Regions from separate parts of the Klebsiella sp. Sb-30 genome, predicted to be linked through region 1. Evidence: riboswitches for the same ligand, from Rfam matches in the RefSeq annotation. Region 1 holds a riboswitch; each other region holds the start of a gene.
What was found. Region 1 has a riboswitch for thiamine pyrophosphate ahead of thiM (hydroxyethylthiazole kinase). Riboswitches for the same ligand answer to the same signal wherever they lie in the genome.

Region 1 (6,710 bases):
ATTACGACCATCGACGTCGATACAGAAAATGCTGAGCTTAAACAAGGGGAAGTGAAATGAAAGCAGAACGTATTCTCGGTGCTCTTTACGGGCAGGCGTTAGGGGATGCGATGGGCATGCCGTCAGAGCTATGGCCACGATCGCGGGTGAAAGCCCATTTTGGCTGGATCGACCGCTTCCTGCCGGGCCCGGCGGAGAATAACGCCGCCTGCTACTTTGCCGAGGCGGAATTTACCGATGACACCTCGATGGCCCTGTGCCTCGCTGACGCCATTATCGAATGCGACGGGCAGATCGTCCCGGATGTCATTGGCCGACATATTCTGCGTTGGGCAGAAGGCTTTGATGCATTTAATAAAAACGTCTTAGGACCGACATCGAAAATTGCTCTCAACGCGATTCGCAACGGCAAACCGGTAAGCGAACTGGACAATAACGGCGTGACCAACGGCGCGGCGATGCGCGCCTCGCCGCTGGGCTGCCTGCTGCCGGGCGACAATCTTGATGCATTTATCAGCGACGTGGCCGCGGCCTCCAGCCCGACGCATAAATCGGATTTAGCCATCGCCGGCGCGACGGTTATCGCCTGGGCAATCTCCCGCGCCGTTGACGGCGCCGGCTGGCCAGCGATTGTTGACGCCCTGCCGGCCGTGGCGCGCTACGCGCAGGAACAGAAGACCACAACCTTTAGCGCCTCGCTGGCGCTGCGTATTGAGCTGGCGTTACGCACCGTACGCCAGGCAGATGGCCTCGAGTCCGCCAGCGAGCAGCTTTATCAGCTGATTGGCGCCGGAACCAGCACCATTGAATCCGTCCCGTGCGCGATAGCGATGGTGGAACTGGCCGGTACCGACCCTAACCGCTGCGCCATTCTCTGCGCCAATCTGGGCGGCGATACCGATACCATCGGGGCCATGGCGACGGCGATTTGCGGCGCGTTACACGGGATTTCCGCCATCGATAGTGCTTTCAAGGCACGCCTGGACGAGGTCAATAAGCTGGACTTCACGCGCTACGCCGATGCCCTGATGCACTATCGTCAGCAGCGGGAGGCCGAATGAATGCCCAACAGTTAACGGATAAACTGGCCACGCTGAAGGCGCAACGTCCGGTCACCGTCCTCGGCGCCGCGGTGATTGACGTGATCGCCGACGCCTATGCTCTGCCCTGGCGCGGATGTGATATCGAACTGCAGCAACAGAGCGTCAATGTCGGCGGCTGCGCGTTAAACATCGCCGTGACCTTAAAAAGGCTGGGGATCGATGCACAAAATGCGCTGCCGATTGGCCAGGGCGTGTGGGCGGAAATTATCCGCCAGCGCCTCGCCAAAGAGGGGTTAACCAGCGTCATCAGCCAGGCAGACGGCGACAATGGCTGGTGCCTGGCGCTGGTAGAGCCGGACGGCGAGCGGACCTTTATATCCTTCAGCGGTGTGGAAAATCAGTGGTGTGATGCGTGGCTCGAACGCGTGCATGCCCCCTCCGGCAGCCTGGTCTATCTTTCCGGCTATCAGCTGGCATCCGCCAGCGGCGAACGACTGGTCTCCTGGCTGGAACGGCAGCCGCAGGTAAGCGCCTTTATCGACTTTGGCCCGCGGATTGCCGATATTCCCGAAACGCTGATGACGCGTCTGATGGCCCTGAAGCCACTGGTTTCCGTCAACCGCCAGGAAGCCGTCATCGCGGCTGAAGCGCACGGATTTTCGCCCGAGGTCAGCGCATTTGGCGCCGCCTGGCTGAAGAAATATGCCGCACCGCTGATTGTGCGTCTGGATAAAGAAGGCGCCTGCTATTTCAGCCCGCAGGAGAGCGGTCTCGCCGCCCCTTTCCCGACCACGGTCGTCGATACGATCGGCGCCGGGGACAGTCACGCCGGCGGTACGCTTGCCGGGTTGGCCGCCGGCTGGAGTCTGGGGGAGGCGGTGACGTTGGGGAATGCCGTTGCGGCCTGGGTCGTGGGCCATCGGGGCGGCGATTGCGCCCCGCACCGCGAAGCGCTACTCCTCGCACACAAAAACGTATAGATCGCTGCGGCAGTAGCTGATGCTGTATTCAATGGGGTGCTGGTACTGATCGAGGGCAACCTGTTTGATCACCAGCACCGGGATGGCGCTGTCCATCTTAATATGCGACTGAAATTCGGCGTCCGGCATCCGGGCGCTGACGCGCGAGCGGGTCCGCTGCGGCAGAATCTGCTGGCTGCGAAAGTAGTCATACAGCGAGACGCTGATCGCATCGACGTCATGGATCAGATGCGCAGGCACCCAGGACTCTTCGAGCGAGACCGCGTCCTCATCAACATACCGAATGCGTTTGAGCATAAACACATCGCTGCCCACCGCGATTGCCAGCTGGCGGGCAACCTCCTCCGGACATTTGACAACGCGTTTATTCACCCACAGCGTATCCGGCTTCTTGCCGCGTAAAACCACCTGCTGAGTAAAGCCGCGCGCTTCTTTCAGCGAATATTCAAAGATATTGTTGATCTGCGTCCCGTAACCCCGCGAGCGGGTCACCACGCCTTCGTCTTCCAGCAGCTGGAGCGCTTTGCGGACGGTGATGCGCGACACGCCGGTCAGCTGGCTGAGATCGCGTTCACCGGGAAGAATATTGCCATTTTCCAGCCAGCCGCTGCGCACGGCATCCTTAATCGTGTCGGCAAACTTCAGATAGAGCGGCGCGTTATCCGACGCCGCAATCCGTTCAACAAGCTGGCTAATTAACCGGGTATGCGCCTGTTCCATTTATCTTTTCCTGGCAGAATTCTCACGCCAGTATATCAGGCTTACCACCACGCGTGGAAATGGTGAACCGGCCCGATACCGTGGCCCACCTCCAGCGAATCCGCCTGCGCCAGCGCCGCAGAGAGCCAGCCTTTCGCCTCGGCAACCGTCTCTCCCCAGTCGCGATAGCGCGGGCGCAGCGCCGCCAGCGCCGCGGAGAGCGTACAGCCAGTTCCGTGCGTATTTTTAGTCTGGACCCGCGGCGCGGTGAAGCGCTGCTCGCCATCGCGGGTAAACAGCCAGTCCGGGCTTTCCGCGTTGTCGAGATGACCGCCTTTCATCAGCACTGCGCCGCAGCCCATCGCCAGCAGCGCCCGCCCCTGCTCCAGCATCTCTTTCTCGCTCTGCGCGTGCGGCGCATCCAGCAGCGCCGCCGCCTCCGGCAGATTCGGCGTGATCAGCGAAACCTGCGGCAGCAGGCGGGTGCGTAGCGTCGCCACCGCCGAAGCCGAGAGCAGCGGATCGCCGCTTTTCGCCAGCATGACCGTATCCAGGACAACGTTGTCAATCTGATAGCGCGCCAGACGCTCCGCCACGGCTTCCACGATATCCGTTTCCGCCAGCATGCCAATTTTCGTGGTATCGATACGGACGTCGCTGAATACCGAATCCAGCTGTGCGGCAACAAAATCCGGGTCGATGCGATAGACCGACTGCACGCCGCGGGTGTTTTGCGCCACCAGCGCGGTGATCACCGAACAACCATAGGCCCCGAGGGCAGAGAAAGTTTTCAGGTCGGCCTGGATCCCCGCGCCGCCGCTGGGATCAGTACCGGCAATAGTCAGCGCATTAATTCGTTTCATCCGTTGTTCTCCCCGTACAGCGCGTCAAGAAATGCCGGGGTAAAACTGCCCGGCCCTCTGCCGCGCGCCGCCGCGCCGCCCGCCTGTTTCATCAGCCCGCAGGCGGCAGCAACGTTTTCGAGGCGATCGCCAGGCATGGCGGTACTGGCCGCCACCACCGCCGAAAGCGCACAGCCGGTCCCCACGACCCGGGTCATCAACCGATCGCCGCCGCTGACCGCACGCGTACGCTGGCCGTCGGTGACGTAATCTACTTCGCCGGTCACCGCGACAATGGTATTGATCTGCCGCGCCAGGGCCTGTGCGGCGGGCAGCGCCGCCGCCGCGGTATCGGTAGTATCGACCCCGCGTCCGCCGGCGCTCATTCCGGCCAGCGCCATAATCTCAGACGCATTGCCGCGAATGGCGGCCGGTTGCAGGCTCAACAATTCATGGCAAAACGCGCTGCGCAGGGTTAACGCCCCGACCGCCACCGGATCCAGCGCCCACGGTTTGCCCGCGTTTTGCGCGCTGAGTGCCGCGGCGCGCATCGCCTGCGCACGGTCGACGGTTAAGGTTCCGACGTTAATCAGCAGCGCATCCGCGAGTGCCGCAAACTGGCTCGCTTCCTGCGGATCGATCACCATCGCGGGCGAGGCGCCGACCGCCAGCAGTACGTTGGCAGTAAAGGTCTGTACCACATCGTTAGTCATGCAGTGAACAAGGGGGGAATGACGGCGAAAAAGATGTTGCAGATGCGCAATATGCGCGGGATTGAGAGGCTCAGCTTGCATCGTTTGCTCCAGCCAGGCGATGAAGAAGCAACGACCCTTTGGTCTCTGACTTCCCTACGCTGGCATTATCCAGATCAGGTGGTACGGGTCTTTCTCAGCCTTCACCAGGAAGGGCACCCCGAGTCATTGAGAAGATATAAACGTTCTCTGCAGGCAGGTTACGGGAAGCCGACGCCTGACGCAAGCGCCCCGCCGCGATCCCCCCAACGCCGCCAATACCATTTATTAACTAAATAAACATTTTTGTAACCATAAACTTAATCAATGGAAACAAGCGGTTATTGTTTAAGTAAGTGTTACAAATCTTAACATGACGTCATATCGAAAATACCGAGTGAATCAGCGAAAACATGAGGATTCCAATGAGCTTAACCCCCATAGTGAAAGGAATGGCATTAGCAGGAATGCTATCGGCCATTACCCTTCCCGCCTGGGCTGAGGTTGCACCGGGAGAGGCAGCAGCAGCAACAAAGCAAGCGAATGACGCACTGTATAATCAGCTCCCTTTCTCCGATAACACCGATTTCACCAACGCCCACAAAGGCTTTATCGCCGCCCTGTCTACCGAGGTCATCAAAGGCGAGCAAGGCAACGTGGTCTGGGATCCGCAGCAGTACGCCTTCATTAAAGAGGGAGAAAAAGCGCCGGATACCGTTAACCCGAGCCTGTGGCGCCAGTCTCAGCTGATCAACATCAGCGGTCTGTTTGAAGTCACCGACGGCGTGTACCAGATTCGTAACCTCGACCTGTCCAACATGACCATCATCGAAGGGAAAGAAGGGATTACCGTGGTTGACCCGCTGGTTTCCGCCGAAACGGCGAAAGTGGGGATGGATCTGTACTATAAAAACCGCGGTAAAAAACCGGTCGTGGCGGTTATCTACACCCACAGCCACGTTGACCACTACGGCGGCGTGCGCGGCGTGATCGATGAAGCCGACGTGAAAGCGGGCAAAGTCAAAATCTATGCGCCGTCCGGCTTTATGGAAGCCGCGGTGGCGGAAAATATCATGGCCGGTAACGTCATGAGCCGTCGCGCCAGCTACATGTACGGCAACCTGCTCAAGCCTGATGCCAAAGGCCAGGTGGGCGCCGGGCTGGGGACCACCACCTCCGCCGGTACCGTGACCCTGATTGCCCCGACCAATATCATCGAGAAGGACGGGCAGAAAGAAGTTATCGACGGCCTGACCTACGACTTTATGCTGGCGCCGGGCTCCGAAGCGCCGTCCGAAATGCTGTGGTATATCGAAGAGAAGAAACTCATCGAATCGGCGGAAGATGTCACCCATACCCTGCACAACACCTACTCCCTGCGCGGCGCGAAAATTCGTGAACCGCTGCCATGGTCGAAATATATCAACGAAGCGATTGTACGCTGGGGTGATAAAGCTGAGATCATCATGGCTCAGCACCACTGGCCGACCTGGGGCAACGAAAACGTCGTTAACCTGCTGAAAAGCCAGCGTGACCTGTATCGTTATATCAACGACCAGACCCTGCGCATGGCCAACGAAGGGCTGACCCGTGACGAAATCGCAGCCAAATTCAAGCTGCCGGACAGCCTGGCACATACCTGGGCGAACCGCGGTTACTACGGCTCCGTCAGCCATGACGTGAAGGCCACCTACGTGCTGTATCTCGGCTGGTTTGACGGCAACCCGGCGACCCTCGACGAACTGCCGCCGGAAGAAGCGGCGAAGAAATTCGTGGAATACATGGGCGGCGCCGATGCCATCATGAAGAAAGCGAAAGAAGACTACTCGCAGGGTAACTACCGCTGGGTCGCCCAGGTGGTCAGCAAGATTGTCTTCGCCGATCCGCAAAACCAGGATGCGCGTAACCTCGAAGCGGATGCCCTGGAGCAGCTGGGCTATCAGGCCGAATCCGGTCCGTGGCGTAACTTCTACCTCACCGGTGCGCAGGAATTGCGTAACGGCGTGCAGAAACTGCCGACGCCGAACACCGCCAGCCCGGACACCGTGCGCGCCATGACGCCAGAAATGTTCTTCGACTACCTGGCCGTGCATATCAACGGTGAAAAAGCCGGTAAGGCCAAAGCGGTATTTAACATCGACCTCGGCAATGACGGCGGCAAATACAAGCTGGAGCTGGAAAACGGCGTGTTGAACCACACCGCCAATGCCGAAGCGAAAGATGCCGATGCAACCATCGTGCTTGACCGCGCGACGCTCAACAAAATCATCCTGAAAGAAGAGACCCTGAAACAGGCTGAAGATAAGGGCGAAGTGAAGGTCACCGGTAACGGTGAGAAGCTGAACGAGATGCTGGGCTATATGGACAAGTTTGAATTCTGGTTCAATATCGTCACGCCGTAACGCCTCGCTCCCG
Region 2 (6,710 bases), 2.0 Mb from region 1:
TCTTCATCGGTCATTTCACGACCTGCCTGGGTCATTTCCAGCATCGCGACGGTCGTAATCGAACTCTTGCTCACCTCAATGGCGTGCTCAAGCGTTTCTCCGCTCAGACGCGAATGAATCAGTTCACTCAGAGCAACGCAGGCATCGATAGCCGGGTACACGCCGTACAGATCATAGTCGTCGGCCACCGGAATCGCCTCTTCCAGTTTTTCCAGCTGGCTATCGAAATTCACCTTCGCATCTTTGACGGTCAGAGTTTCCCAAATCAGATCGAGGATACGACGATACAGCTGGCCGTCGGCAAATCCGGTTTGCTGGCAGAACATCGCGTAATTGGGGTACATGCGCTCGCACAAACAGGCCATAAAGGTGACGTGCTGCCAGCTTTCCAGCTTCTCCAGGCGCAGATGAATCGGGTTTTGTAACATGATGAATTCTCGAAGTCAGAAATTAGCCGCAGTGTACCTGAATCAGCGATGATTTGCTTGCCAACGCACAAATGCCGGACGCCGCGAGGCAACCGCATCGGCCCAGCGCGTAGGCTCCGGCAGGCGGTAGCCCTTGATGCAGCGCTGAACCCATGTCAACGCACTATCGAGAGCCACCCGGTGACCGGTGCTGACAAACAGCGGGTTGCAACGCGCTTTGCTGCGCCAGACCCACGCCAGCTGCTCGTTTTTATCCATCAGCAGCGCCAGCGCTCCCGGCTCATCGCCGGGCAGCATAAACTGACCGCACAGGCGCTTTTTTGCCACGCCAATGGTCGGAACATCCACCAGCAGGCCAAAATGGCTGGCGACGCCCAGACGCCGGGGATGAGAAATCCCGTGGCCATCGACAAAGAGCAGATCTGGTTTTTGTGCGAGCTGCTGCCATGCCGCCAGCAGCGCGGGCGTTTCACGAAAGGAGAGAAAACCGGGGATATACGGCATGGTGGTGGCAACGCGCGCCACCTGATACTCAACCAGTTCCAGAGATGGATAAGCGAGCAGCACAATAGCCGCCCGCGTCACTTCACCTTCTTGCTCGAAGCCAACGTCCGCACCGCCGATCAGCCGGGGAGGATCCCGATCCAGTCGATCCTCACGAATGACCGACGCGGCCAGCTCCTGCTGCCGTTCGCGTAGCGACGCCAGATCCATATTCGCTCCTTAGCGATGATATTGCGCCGACAGCCGGTGCACCGCTTCCACAAATACGCCGGCGTGTTCAGGATTCACATCCTGATGGATGCCATGACCGAGGTTGAAGACATGGCCCTCTCCCTGACCAAAGCCGGCCAGTATGGTCGCGACTTCTTCTTCAATACGGCCCGCAGGCGCATAGAGCATGGAAGGGTCCATATTGCCCTGCAGCGCCACTTTGTGACCGACGCGGCGGCGCGCATCGGCGATATCGGTGGTCCAGTCGAGGCCCAGCGCATCACAGCCGGTTTCGGCCATCGCTTCCAGCCACTGTCCGCCGCCTTTGGTGAATAAGGTCACCGGTACGCGGCGGCCTTCGTTTTCACGCAGCAGGCCATCAACGATTTTGTGCATGTAATAGAGCGAGAACTGCTGATAATCGCGGCCGGTCAGCACGCCACCCCAGGTATCAAAAATCATCACCGACTGGGCGCCCGCTTTGATTTGCGCGTTCAGGTACAGCGTGACGCTTTTGGCCAGCTTTTCGAGCAGCGCATGCAGCGCCTGCGGGTCGGCATACATCATTTTCTTGATCACAGTGAAGGCCTTGCTACTGCCCCCTTCAACCATATAGGTCGCCAGCGTCCACGGGCTACCGGAGAAACCAATCAGCGGAACCTCGCCTTTTAGTTCGCGGCGAATCGTCCGCACGGCGTTCATCACGTAACCGAGCTCATCTTCCGGATCGGGCACCGGCAGTTTGTCGACATCGGCTTTGCAGGTAATCGTCGAGGTGAAACGTGGGCCTTCGCCGGTTTCGAAATAGAGCCCCAGCCCCATTGCGTCAGGGATGGTCAAAATGTCCGAGAAGAGGATCGCCGCATCCAGCGCATAGCGGCGCAGCGGCTGCAATGTGACTTCGCAGGCCAGCTCGGCGTTTTTACACAGCGACATAAAGTCGCCCGCCTGGGCACGAGTGGCTTTGTACTCCGGTAAATAGCGGCCCGCCTGGCGCATCATCCACACCGGGGTCACATCAACGGGTTGGCGCAGCAGCGCACGCAGATAACGATCGTTCTTCAGTTCGGTCATTTTGCAGTTCCTTAAGCGTCAGGCCGTTATTGTATCACGTCATTCCTCGTCGGCCCGACACATTGCCACGGTGTCTTCTATCAGGCGGCGCGCTACGGTACCCGGCGGCGGCAGCAGCGGTAAATCGTCATAGCGATACCAGCCAGCCTGCAGCAGCTCTTTCTTGTCGATCACAATCTCGCCGCTGTCATATTCCGCCATAAATGCGGTCATCAGCGACTGCGGGAACGGCCACGGCTGGGAGGTCACGTAGCGCAGATTTTTCACCTTCAGACCGCACTCTTCCATCACCTCGCGGGCAACCGCCTGCTCCAGCGTCTCTCCCACTTCGACAAACCCGGCCAGCACCGTATGTACGCCATTGCGATGGCGGGTATGCTGTGCCAGCAAGATAGAATCGTCCCGGCGAATCGCCACGATCATGCAGGGCGCAATTTGCGGGTAATAACGTTCGCGGCAGTGGCTGCATAGCATCGCCCATTCGGTTTTGCTGGGATGCATAGGATGCCCGCAGTAGCCGCAGAATTTATGCGAGCGGTAAAATTCGGCCAGCTGGATCCCGCGTCCCGCCAGTTGAAACAGCCCCGGATCCTGATCCAATAACTGACGCAACGATCCCATATCATGCCGACGATCCTGGCGCACCATCCACACCGCGTCGCCTTGCCATTCGCCAATATGCAGTGCGTGCTGGCCGACAAGATTGAAATTTACCGCTTCGCCATGTGGTAATTCCCCGTCGGGTAACCATAATTTTTGTTCGTGACTGACGATCCACCAGCCGCGATCTAATTTTTCAATAATACGATCCATATCTATTGCACTACCTTCGTTTTACTGGCACTTTTAACATTATATTTACATTTTGGTGAGCAACGTTATTTTCTTAATCTTGCGGAGTCAACCATGTTAAACCAGCTGGAAAACCTAACGGAACGTGTTGGAGGCAGTAATGAACTGGTCGATCGCTGGCTGCATGTACGTAAGCATTTGCTCGTCGCTTACTACAAGCTGGTTGGCCTGAAACCAGGAAAAGAATCCTTTATGCGGCTTAACGAAAAGGCGCTGGATAGCTTTTGCCAAAGCCTGGTGGATTACCTCTCCTCCGGCCATTTTAGTATTTATGAACGTATTCTTGGCGAAATGGAAGGTGATACGCCACTTTTGGCGGCCACCAGACTCTATCCGCAGCTGGAAGCCAATACCCAGCAAATTATGGATTACTACGACTCCTGCCTCGAAAATGCTATCGATCATGATAATTATCTTGAGTTCCAGCAGGCGTTGTCCGATATCGGCGAAGCGCTGGAAGCCCGCTTTGCGCTGGAAGATAAGCTGATCGCCCTCGCCATTTCGTACAACCTGCGGGACAACGTCAGCGACAATATCGCGCCGACTGCTTGAGTTGTGAACCGTTAACGAGTAATTTACAGACATTCTCCCTCTGCGGAGGGAGCGTTATCTTGTCGGAGTGCCTATTTTCCACACTGGAAAAGGCTGAGACCGTTAATTCGGGATCCGCGGAACCTGATCAGGCTAATACCTGCGAAGGGAACAAGAGTAAACTGCAAAGAGCGGCCGTCCCTCAGGGACTAAACGCATCTGTTACTCCATCCGTCGTCTGACAAGCCATCTCCTTTTCATCTGGAATGAGCTATGTCTACAGAAAAACTGACCCGCCGACAGCAGCGCGAACGCGCTCAGCGTTTTATCGACACGCTTGAAGGCTCGGCCTTCCCCAACTCGCAGCGTATCTACATTCAGGGTTCGCAGGATGATATTCGCGTCCCGATGCGTGAAATCCAGCTTAGCCCCACGCTTATCGGCGGCGGCAAAGAAAATCCGCGCTATGAAGATAACGAAGCGATCCCGGTGTACGATACCTCCGGTCCCTACGGCGACCCCAATATCCCGATCGATGTCCACCAGGGTCTGGCAAAGCTGCGCCAGCCGTGGATTGACGCGCGTAACGATAGCGAACCGCTGAGCCATCGCAGCTCCGCTTACTCCCAGCAACGCCTGGCTGATGACGGCCTTGACGGGCTGCGCTTCAGCCGCCTGCTGACGCCAAAGCGGGCCAGAGCCGGCCGCCGCGTGACTCAGCTCCACTACGCCCGCCGGGGCCTCGTCACGCCGGAGATGGAGTTTATCGCCCTCCGCGAAAATATGGGCCGCGAGCGCATTCGTAGCGAAGTGCTGCGCCACCAGCACCCGGGAGAAGGGTTCGGCGCCCATCTGCCGGACAACATCACGCCGGAGTTTGTCCGCGACGAAGTGGCTGCCGGGCGCGCCATTATTCCCGCCAATATTAACCATCCCGAGTCGGAGCCGATGATCATCGGCCGTAACTTTCTGGTCAAAGTTAACGCCAATATCGGCAACTCCGCCGTCACCTCGTCCATTGAGGAGGAGGTCGAAAAGCTGGTGTGGTCAACCCGCTGGGGAGCGGATACGGTGATGGATCTCTCCACCGGCCGCTATATCCACGAAACCCGCGAGTGGATCCTGCGCAACAGTCCGGTGCCTATCGGTACGGTGCCGATCTATCAGGCGCTGGAAAAGGTCAACGGCATTGCCGAAGACCTGAGCTGGGAAGCCTTTCGCGACACCCTGCTGGAGCAGGCGGAGCAAGGCGTTGACTACTTCACCATCCACGCCGGCGTCCTGCTGCGCTACGTGCCGCTGACCGCCAGACGCCTCACCGGTATTGTCTCCCGCGGCGGTTCGATCATGGCGAAATGGTGCCTGTCGCACCATCAGGAAAACTTCCTCTATCAGCACTTCCGCGAAATTTGTGAAATCTGCGCCGCCTATGACGTTTCGCTTTCGCTCGGCGACGGTCTGCGCCCGGGTTCGATCCAGGACGCCAACGATGAAGCGCAGTTTGCCGAGCTGCGAACCTTAGGCGAGCTGACGAAAATCGCCTGGGAGTACGACGTGCAGGTGATGATTGAAGGCCCGGGTCACGTGCCGATGCAGATGATCCGCCGCAACATGACCGAAGAGCTGGAGCACTGTCACGAAGCGCCGTTCTATACCCTCGGGCCGTTAACCACCGATATCGCTCCCGGCTACGATCACTTCACCTCCGGTATCGGCGCCGCGATGATCGGCTGGTTTGGCTGCGCGATGCTCTGCTACGTCACGCCGAAAGAGCACCTCGGGCTGCCGAATAAAGAGGACGTGAAGCAGGGGCTGATTACCTACAAAATCGCCGCCCACGCCGCCGACCTCGCCAAAGGCCATCCCGGGGCGCAGATCCGCGATAACGCCATGTCCAAAGCGCGTTTTGAGTTCCGCTGGGAGGATCAGTTCAACCTCGCCCTCGACCCGTTCACCGCCCGCGCCTGGCACGATGAAACCCTGCCGCAGGAGTCGGGAAAAGTCGCCCACTTCTGCTCCATGTGCGGACCCAAATTCTGTTCAATGAAAATCAGCCAGGAAGTGCGCGACTACGCCGCCCGCCAGGATATCGAAAGCGGAATGGCCGATATGTCGCAGAACTTCCGCGCTCGCGGCGGCGAAATCTATTTACGTAAGGAGCAAGCCTGATGTATCAACCCGATTTTCCGTCCGTCCCGTTCCGTTTAGGCCTCTATCCGGTTGTTGATAGCGTGGTATGGATTGAGCGCCTGCTGAAAGCCGGCGTGCGTACCCTTCAGCTGCGCATCAAAGATAAGCGCGACAGCGACGTTGAGGACGATGTGATCGCCGCTATCGCGCTCGGTCGTCAATATCATGCCCGGCTGTTTATCAACGACTACTGGCAGCTGGCCATTAAGCATCAGGCCTACGGCGTGCATCTGGGCCAGGAGGACCTGGAAACGACGGACCTGAGCGCGATCCGCAACGCCGGCCTGCGTCTTGGGGTCTCGACCCATGACGATATGGAGATCGACGTTGCGCTGGCGGCACGCCCCTCCTATATCGCCCTGGGCCACGTTTTTCCTACGCAAACCAAACAGATGCCTTCCGCCCCTCAGGGGCTGGAACAGCTTGCCCGCCATATCCAGCGTCTGGAAGATTATCCGGCGGTGGCGATTGGCGGCATCAGCCTCGAACGCGCGCCGGCGGTACTGGGTACCGGCGTTGGCAGCATTGCCGTGGTCAGCGCAATCACCCAGGCGGCGGACTGGCAGCAGGCTACCGCGCAACTGCTGACGATCGCGGGAGCCGGTGATGAATGACAATGATTTTATGCGCTATAGCCGCCAGCTGCTGCTGGAGGATATCGCCATCGAAGGGCAGCAAAAGCTGCTGGCCAGCCGGGTATTGATCGTCGGTCTCGGCGGGCTGGGCTCGCCTGCTGCGCTGTACCTGGCCGGGGCCGGTGTCGGCACGCTGGTGCTGGCCGATGACGACGACGTGCACGTCAGCAACCTACAGCGGCAAATTCTGTTCACCAGCGATGATATCGCGCAACCCAAAACCACGGCCGCCAGAGCAAGGCTCGCTCGTCTCAACCCGCAAATTGGACTGATTGCGCTGAAGCAG
Region 3 (6,710 bases), 1.0 Mb from region 1:
GACGGGTATAGATCAGCCCGTTTTCCTCTTCACTCAGCCCGACAAGATTTTTTACCGCCCCCAGCGCGCTGTCGTTGTAACGATGCTTACCCAACGTATCGAGCGTCAGGACATTACCAATTTGATAGACCGGGATCGGCACCCCAATCGCTCTGACATGCAGATCATAGCCAAAAGCACAGCACGGACGCAGCGATTCCGGCGGCGCCAGCTGGCTGACCACCGGTTTGACCCGGGGAGTGGGAACGACCGGTAATACCGGATCCTTCGCGCACACCGAGAACGCGGCCGCCAGCAAAAATAACAAGCCATTACGCATTAACATCGTCTCCAGGACATAAAACGGACGCTCGCAGGCGGCATTTTGCGAGGTTAAAAACGGTATTCTCCGGCAACAAAGAAGCTATTACGTTCGTTAAAACCAAACTCGGTTAAGACGTTAAAGTTCTGCGTAATTTCATATTGCGCGCCCACCAGCATGTTCCACGGAGAAGAGAGTCGCTGCTTCACGTCAAACTTGCCCTGATCGTCTTTATTAACCGCAGCAATAAGCGGCTGGAGTTCCGGCGGCATATGCAGATCGGAGAGATTGCCTTTGAACTCCTGCTGTACGTTCTGGTACATACTGCCCACCCAGATACTTAAGTTTGACGGGCCGGCGATACCTTGCAAATTAAAGCGATAGCCAATGCGCGGCGACACGGTGGTGGCCGAGATTTTACCGTCAAGAATATCGAAGTCGGTACGGGTATAGTTGGTATCGATCAGGCCGAACCAGTTGCCATAGCCGCCGGCGAGGGTAAACCCGGTTCCCCAGGTGGTGCCTTTAAAATCGAGCGCAAAATCAATATCCTGCAGCTGTCCGTTTTCATGGAGCCGATGCACGGATCCGGCAATAATCCGGTCGATCCCGGTATATTTTGAGGGATCGGCGTCAACGGAGACTTTTGATAACGACGATCCGCTGGTATGCCCGGCGATGCCGTAGATATTTAAGAAAGGAAACACCCACATATCCAGACGCAGGTTCTCGGTCTTGCTCTTTTGTCGCGTGTGTCCGGCATCGATAGCGAACATATCGCTCGGTATCGGGTGGTTCCCGAGCTTCAGTCCGGAAAAAGAGATACTGTCGACCAGGATATCCTGGCGAATGTTCATATAGCTTAAATTGACCCCGAAAGGCAGCGGAATGGAGTATCCACGCGCCCTTGCCTCATCACCCCAAATCGGAAAATAGCTGCTGCCGGAACTGTCGGTCGTGCTGGCCCCCCAGGCGGTGCCCGACGTTAACAACAACGTAAGTACGGTTTTAGTCCATCTCATTTTTTTCTCATCTGACCTTAAAGTCCGGAACCTACATTAAAATAAAGCGCCTGTTCATGTTCGCTGAAGGCAATATCAATCCCCGTATGTAATCCATACTGGCGCGCTATCAGGTAGCGAAACCCTGTCCCCCACGCCACTTCGGTTTGCTCCCACAGTGAATGGGCCTCGTCAGCGGCGCTGCCGATACCGACGAACCCTTGCAGGATCCAGCGCGGCTGAAATTCCCAGGCAAGCTGGGTCTGCGCCGTACTGACATAATCCCCCTGATAGCGGTAACGAGAAATCCCGCGTAATTCGATATAAGGGCGAGCCATTGGCGTCAGGCGCTTATCATGGTGGGTCAACGACTGATAGTTGCCAGCCACGGCGAGCGTCAGCGTGCGACTGAGCGGGATATAGTATTTCCCATCGACAGAGAACTGATCGTAATGATAGTCGCCACCTAACAATGAACGGAAAAATCGATATTCGCTTTGTACCGATAACCCCTTCTCAGGATAGAAAAAATTATCCGTAGTGTCATATTCCGCCACCACGCCCAGCGCCGATGATGCACTCTCCTGACCCAGCACCTGCTGCCATACCCGATTAACGACCGGGTTATCGGCGGAAACGTCGGTTTTCGCATACACCTGAGAGGCCCCGACAAATACCGGCGTGTCGCCTACGCGAAACAGCAGTTTTTGCAGACCGCCATAGCCGCGGGTCTGCGAATGAATAGCGGTATTTTTGTTAAAACTGGTCAATCCGTCGGAATAGATATCCAGTTTAATATTGGCGTAGCCCAGCAGCAGCAGATAGCGGATACGGTCATTATTCCAGGTATGCCGGTGGCCGCCGCCGATAAACCAGGTCCCGTTCTGCGTTCCACCGCCGCCAAAAGCGGTGATCGGCGGCGGAATAAAATGATCGCCATCCCGCGTCCCTTTACCGTGCAAAAAGAGACCAAACAGCCCCCCGCCGTAGCCCACCGCCGGCTCGGTTATCACCACAGGCACCGGAAGAAACCCGTACTGGTTATCCTGGAGATAGCGGCTCATATCCAGCATGCCATCTTCGGGATCGAACAGATCGGCGCCAACGGCGGGAAGGGAAAGTGGCACGATGAGCGCCAGCAATAAGGTCGGTAGCGAAAACTTCATGCACTCTCCGGCGCCGTGATGGGTTCTGAATGCCCATGTGGCTGAAGAATAATGGGTTTCATGGTAATGAAAATATATCCTATGGTGCCATGAACTACCAATTTTCGGCCGGCGGTTTTTTTTAATTCTGGACAAATTAGCCAGTTAAAAACGCATAGAAAGCCAATGGTCTACGGCGAAAATATGCCGGCGCTGAGTTTTTAGCCATCATGGTAAGTGACGGTGTCACATATTCAGATGGCAATTCGCCCGCGGCCGGGATTGTAATCAAAAAGTGAATGCCGTATAACATGGCGCAACCGAGGGGTGTCCCGTGAGGGCTGAGATGGCGTAAGCCGAACCCTTTGAACCTGATCTGGGTCATGCCAGCGAAGGGACGGGTCGGCAATTTTGCCAGTTTACCGCCATTGCCTGTTCATACTTCCGCACACCCGGATCTCCCCGTAATCAGGAGGTCCTGTGATTCTGCCGATCTTTACCCAGGGTATTTATGGTCGTCTGCGCCAGCAGGCGGGAGGCGACTGGGAACAGTACGTTGCCCATCCTTTTCTCCGCCAGCTTGCCGACGGTACCTTGCCCGAACGCGCCTTCCGACGCTATCTGACTCAGGACTACCTGTTCCTGATCCACTTTGCCCGTAGCTATGCCCTGCTGGTCAGCAAACTGCGCACGCTCCCGGAGATGCGCGCCGCGGCCGCCTCAATGAACGCGATTCTTGGCGAACTGCCGCTGCACGTCGGCTATTGCGCGGGCTGGGGGCTGGACGAAGCGACAATGGCCGCCGAAAGCGAAGCGCCGGAGACGGTAAACTACACCCGCTACGTGCTGGATATCGGTCATTCCGGCGATGCGCTCGATCTGCTGGTGGCGCTGATGCCCTGCGTGGCTGGCTATGCGGAAATCGGCCTCGGACTGCTCCACAATCCGGCCACCCGGCTCACCGACAACCCCTATGCCTCCTGGATCCGTAACTACGGCGATGCGGGCTATCTCGACGGTGTCACGGCGGCTATCGGCCTGCTGGAGCGTGTCTGGCAGCAGCGCGGCGCCGAATCGCGCATCGCAGAGCTGGGTGCCATCTTCACCACCGCCACCCGTCTGGAAGCCAACTTCTGGCAGATGGGACTGAATGCCGCGGCGGTCGCTCAGTGACGGCTCCGACTATCGCGGTGCGGGAATTAAGTCTGCGCTTCGGCTCACGGGTCATTTTTGACAAGTTGTCGTTTGATATTCCCGCTGGACAGTGGATTTCGCTGCTGGGCGCCAGCGGTGCCGGCAAAACCAGCCTGCTGCGAATTATCGCCGGACTGGCTGCCCCCACTCACGGTCAGGTTCAGGCCAGCGACGGTCGCCCGCTGGCCCCTCGTCTGGCCTGGATGGGGCAAAAGGACCTGCTCTATCCGTGGCTAAGCGTGCGCGACAATGTAGCGCTTGGCGCCCGCCTGCGCGGAGAGCGCGTCGATCGGCAGCGGGTTGCGAGGTTATTAGAGCAGGTGGGACTCAGCCACTGCGCCGACGATCGTCCGGCGTCGCTCTCCGGCGGCATGCGTCAGCGGGCGGCGCTGGCGCGCACGCTGTATGAAGATCGGCCGATCGTGTTAATGGATGAGCCTTTTTCGGCGCTGGACACCCTTACCCGCACGCGTATCCAGACGCTGGCAGCGGAACTGCTGACTCAGCGTACGGTGGTGTTGATTACCCACGATCCGATGGAAGCCTGCCGGCTCAGCCATCGCCTGCTGGTGCTCTCGCCGCCGCCCGGCGGCATTGATGACTCCCATCATCTGACGGGGAAACCGCCGCGGGCGCCGGACGATCCGGCGCTGCTGAGGGGACAAGCCGCGCTACTGCAACAGTTGATGAGGGCCAACGGATGAGAGGGAAACTTTTCCGCGGCGGCGTGGTGTTCTGCGGCCTGCTGGTGTTTTGGTGGCTGCTCAGTAACAGCGGCATTCCGGCGTTCCTGCTGCCGTCGCCATCGGCGGTGGCCGCCGCCCTGTGGAACAACCGCAGCTGGCTGAGCTGGCACACGCTGGTTACTTTGAGCGAGATCCTCAGCGGCCTGACTCTCGGGGTACTGCTCGGCGTGGTGTTGGCCCTGTGTATGATGATCTCGCCGCGCCTACAGCGCTGGCTGATGCCGCTGGTGCTGACCAGTCAGGCGATTCCGGTTTTCGCCCTCGCCCCGCTGCTGGTGCTGTGGTTTGGCTTCGGGATGAGCGCCAAAGTGATGATGGCGGTTCTGGTGATTTTCTTCCCCGTGACGTCGGCATTTTTTGACGGCCTGCGGCGGGTCAATCACGACTACCTCGATCTGGCGCGTACGATGGGCGCCTCGTCAGGGGCGCAGCTGCGACATGTTCGCCTGATGGCCGCCCTGCCAGCGCTGGGTTCCGGCCTGCGCATGGCCGCGGCCGTAGCGCCAATCGGCGCGATCATCGGCGAATGGGTCGGTTCTGCCGAAGGACTGGGCTATGTGATGCTCAATGCTAATGCGCGCATGCAAACCGATGTCTGCTTTGCGGCGCTGTTTATTTTAGTGCTGCTGACCATTCTGCTATGGCTGGCAGTGGATGCTCTATTACACCGGCTGATCAACTGGACACCGGAATAAGGAATAATCATGCATAAACCCGTTTTCACCGCCATCACATTAACCGCGCTTATCAGCGGACAGGCGATGGCCAACGAGAAGCTGACCCTGGTGCTGGACTGGTATATTAACCCGGACCATGCGCCGATTATGGTGGCGGAACAGATTGGCGCCTTTAAAGCGCAGGGCCTGGACGTGAAGATTGTCCCGCCGTCTGACCCGGCCCTGCCGCCGCGTCTGGTGGCCGCCGGCCAGGCGGATCTGGCTATCACCTATCAGCCGCAGGTGCACTTTTTCGCCGATGAGGGGCTGCCGCTGGTGCGGGTCGGGACGTTGATTAACTCGCCGTTGAACACGATCATCGCTCTGGATAAGCGCATCAAAACCCCCGCGGATCTGAAAGGGAAAAAAGTCGGCTATTCGGTTAGCGGTATCGAGCAGGCTACGCTGGCGACTATGGCGCAACATGACCATATCGATCCGCAAAGCATCAAGCTGATTAACGTCAATTTCCAGTTGACCAGCGCCCTGCTGGCCGGCCAGGTTGATGCGGTGATTGGCGGCTATCGTAATATTGAAGCGCTGGAGCTCAAGCTGCAGGGTAAAGATCCGCAGGTGATGAATGTCGAAGATTTCGGCGTTCCGGCCTACGACGAGCTGGTGATTGTCGCCAACCGCGATGAAATTCATGCGGCCAAAATCAAAAAGTTCCTCGTCGCGCTGCAGGAGGGAGTGGCCTATCTGCGCGCGCATCCGCAGGAAACCTGGCAGGCTTTTGCCGCCGCTCATCCGGAGCTAAATACCGAGCTGAACCAGCAGGCCTGGCAGCAGACGGCCCCCCTGTTTGCCGACCATCCCGCGGCGCTGGATAAGGCCCGCTACGAAGCTTATGAACAGTTTTTATATAACAACAAGTTGGTTAAAAAAATCACACCTTTAACTCATTATGCGGTCGAACTGGATTGAGTAACCATACGGCTGACGGAAGAATTTCCGTCAGCTACTTTAGCGAAGCGGTAATAAAACCCGGCGCTTTCCCTCACTAAGAATTACACTTTTAATGGTTTTATAACACTTTAAATAAATCATATAAATCAAAGCATTACCATTGGTTTTCGTTGTGTAAAAATAACGTAAAAATACCTCAATAAATAAAACATTGAATGACGATTTAAAAAGCCATATATTGTGCGCGCTTTATGAATGGCGATTCATTTTCTAAAACCAATTATTCAACCAGTGTTCAACCGTAACGCTGGTTGTGGGAGTGATATGATGACGGATAAAGTCCGTATTGATACTTTAAGTGCAGATTTATTGGACGCTAACAACGAAACCTTTTTGGCCCGTCAGGCTGAATTCGAATCGAACGTCAGGAGTTACCCGCGCAAGCTGCCGCTGGCTATCGCAAAAGCGGAAGGCGTGTGGTTAACCGATGCGGATAACAAACAGTACCTGGATTGCCTTGCCGGTGCTGGTACCCTCGCTCTTGGTCACAACCACCCTGATGTGCTGCAAAGCATCCAAAGTGTCATTACCAGCGGCTTGCCGTTACATACGCTCGATCTGACTACCCCGTTAAAAGATCGCTTCTCCGAATACCTGCTCTCATTACTGCCGGGAGAAGGTAAAGAATACTGCCTGCAGTT

Region 2: linked by a shared signal. The riboswitch ahead of thiC (phosphomethylpyrimidine synthase ThiC) and the one ahead of thiM (hydroxyethylthiazole kinase) in region 1 are both predicted to bind thiamine pyrophosphate.
Region 3: linked by a shared signal. The riboswitch ahead of AC236I_RS12620 (TenA family protein) and the one ahead of thiM (hydroxyethylthiazole kinase) in region 1 are both predicted to bind thiamine pyrophosphate.

What each region holds. Positions count from the first base shown of each region.
Region 1 is NZ_CM172749.1:1,673,728-1,680,437, reverse strand. It holds gene AC236I_RS07955 (nucleoside permease) at 1-60, shown strand, start outside; gene AC236I_RS07950 (ADP-ribosylglycohydrolase family protein) at 57-1,061, shown strand; gene AC236I_RS07945 (PfkB family carbohydrate kinase) at 1,058-2,023, shown strand; gene AC236I_RS07940 (GntR family transcriptional regulator) at 1,997-2,743, opposite strand; gene thiD (bifunctional hydroxymethylpyrimidine kinase/phosphomethylpyrimidine kinase) at 2,785-3,585, opposite strand; gene thiM (hydroxyethylthiazole kinase) at 3,582-4,358, opposite strand; TPP riboswitch at 4,393-4,489, opposite strand; gene AC236I_RS07925 (alkyl/aryl-sulfatase) at 4,721-6,697, shown strand.
Region 2 is NZ_CM172749.1:5,099,490-5,106,199, forward strand. It holds gene AC236I_RS23810 (YjaG family protein) at 1-428, opposite strand, end outside; gene nfi (deoxyribonuclease V) at 471-1,142, opposite strand; gene hemE (uroporphyrinogen decarboxylase) at 1,152-2,216, opposite strand; gene nudC (NAD(+) diphosphatase) at 2,256-3,029, opposite strand; gene AC236I_RS23830 (Rsd/AlgQ family anti-sigma factor) at 3,123-3,620, shown strand; TPP riboswitch at 3,674-3,787, shown strand; gene thiC (phosphomethylpyrimidine synthase ThiC) at 3,873-5,768, shown strand; gene thiE (thiamine phosphate synthase) at 5,768-6,403, shown strand; gene AC236I_RS23845 (HesA/MoeB/ThiF family protein) at 6,396-6,710, shown strand, end outside.
Region 3 is NZ_CM172749.1:2,675,187-2,681,896, forward strand. It holds gene AC236I_RS12605 (DUF4056 domain-containing protein) at 1-319, opposite strand, end outside; gene AC236I_RS12610 (hypothetical protein) at 373-1,323, opposite strand; gene AC236I_RS12615 (BamA/TamA family outer membrane protein) at 1,341-2,468, opposite strand; TPP riboswitch at 2,761-2,862, shown strand; gene AC236I_RS12620 (TenA family protein) at 2,928-3,620, shown strand; gene AC236I_RS12625 (ABC transporter ATP-binding protein) at 3,617-4,345, shown strand; gene AC236I_RS12630 (ABC transporter permease) at 4,342-5,082, shown strand; gene AC236I_RS12635 (ABC transporter substrate-binding protein) at 5,092-6,027, shown strand; gene AC236I_RS12640 (diaminobutyrate--2-oxoglutarate transaminase) at 6,334-6,710, shown strand, end outside.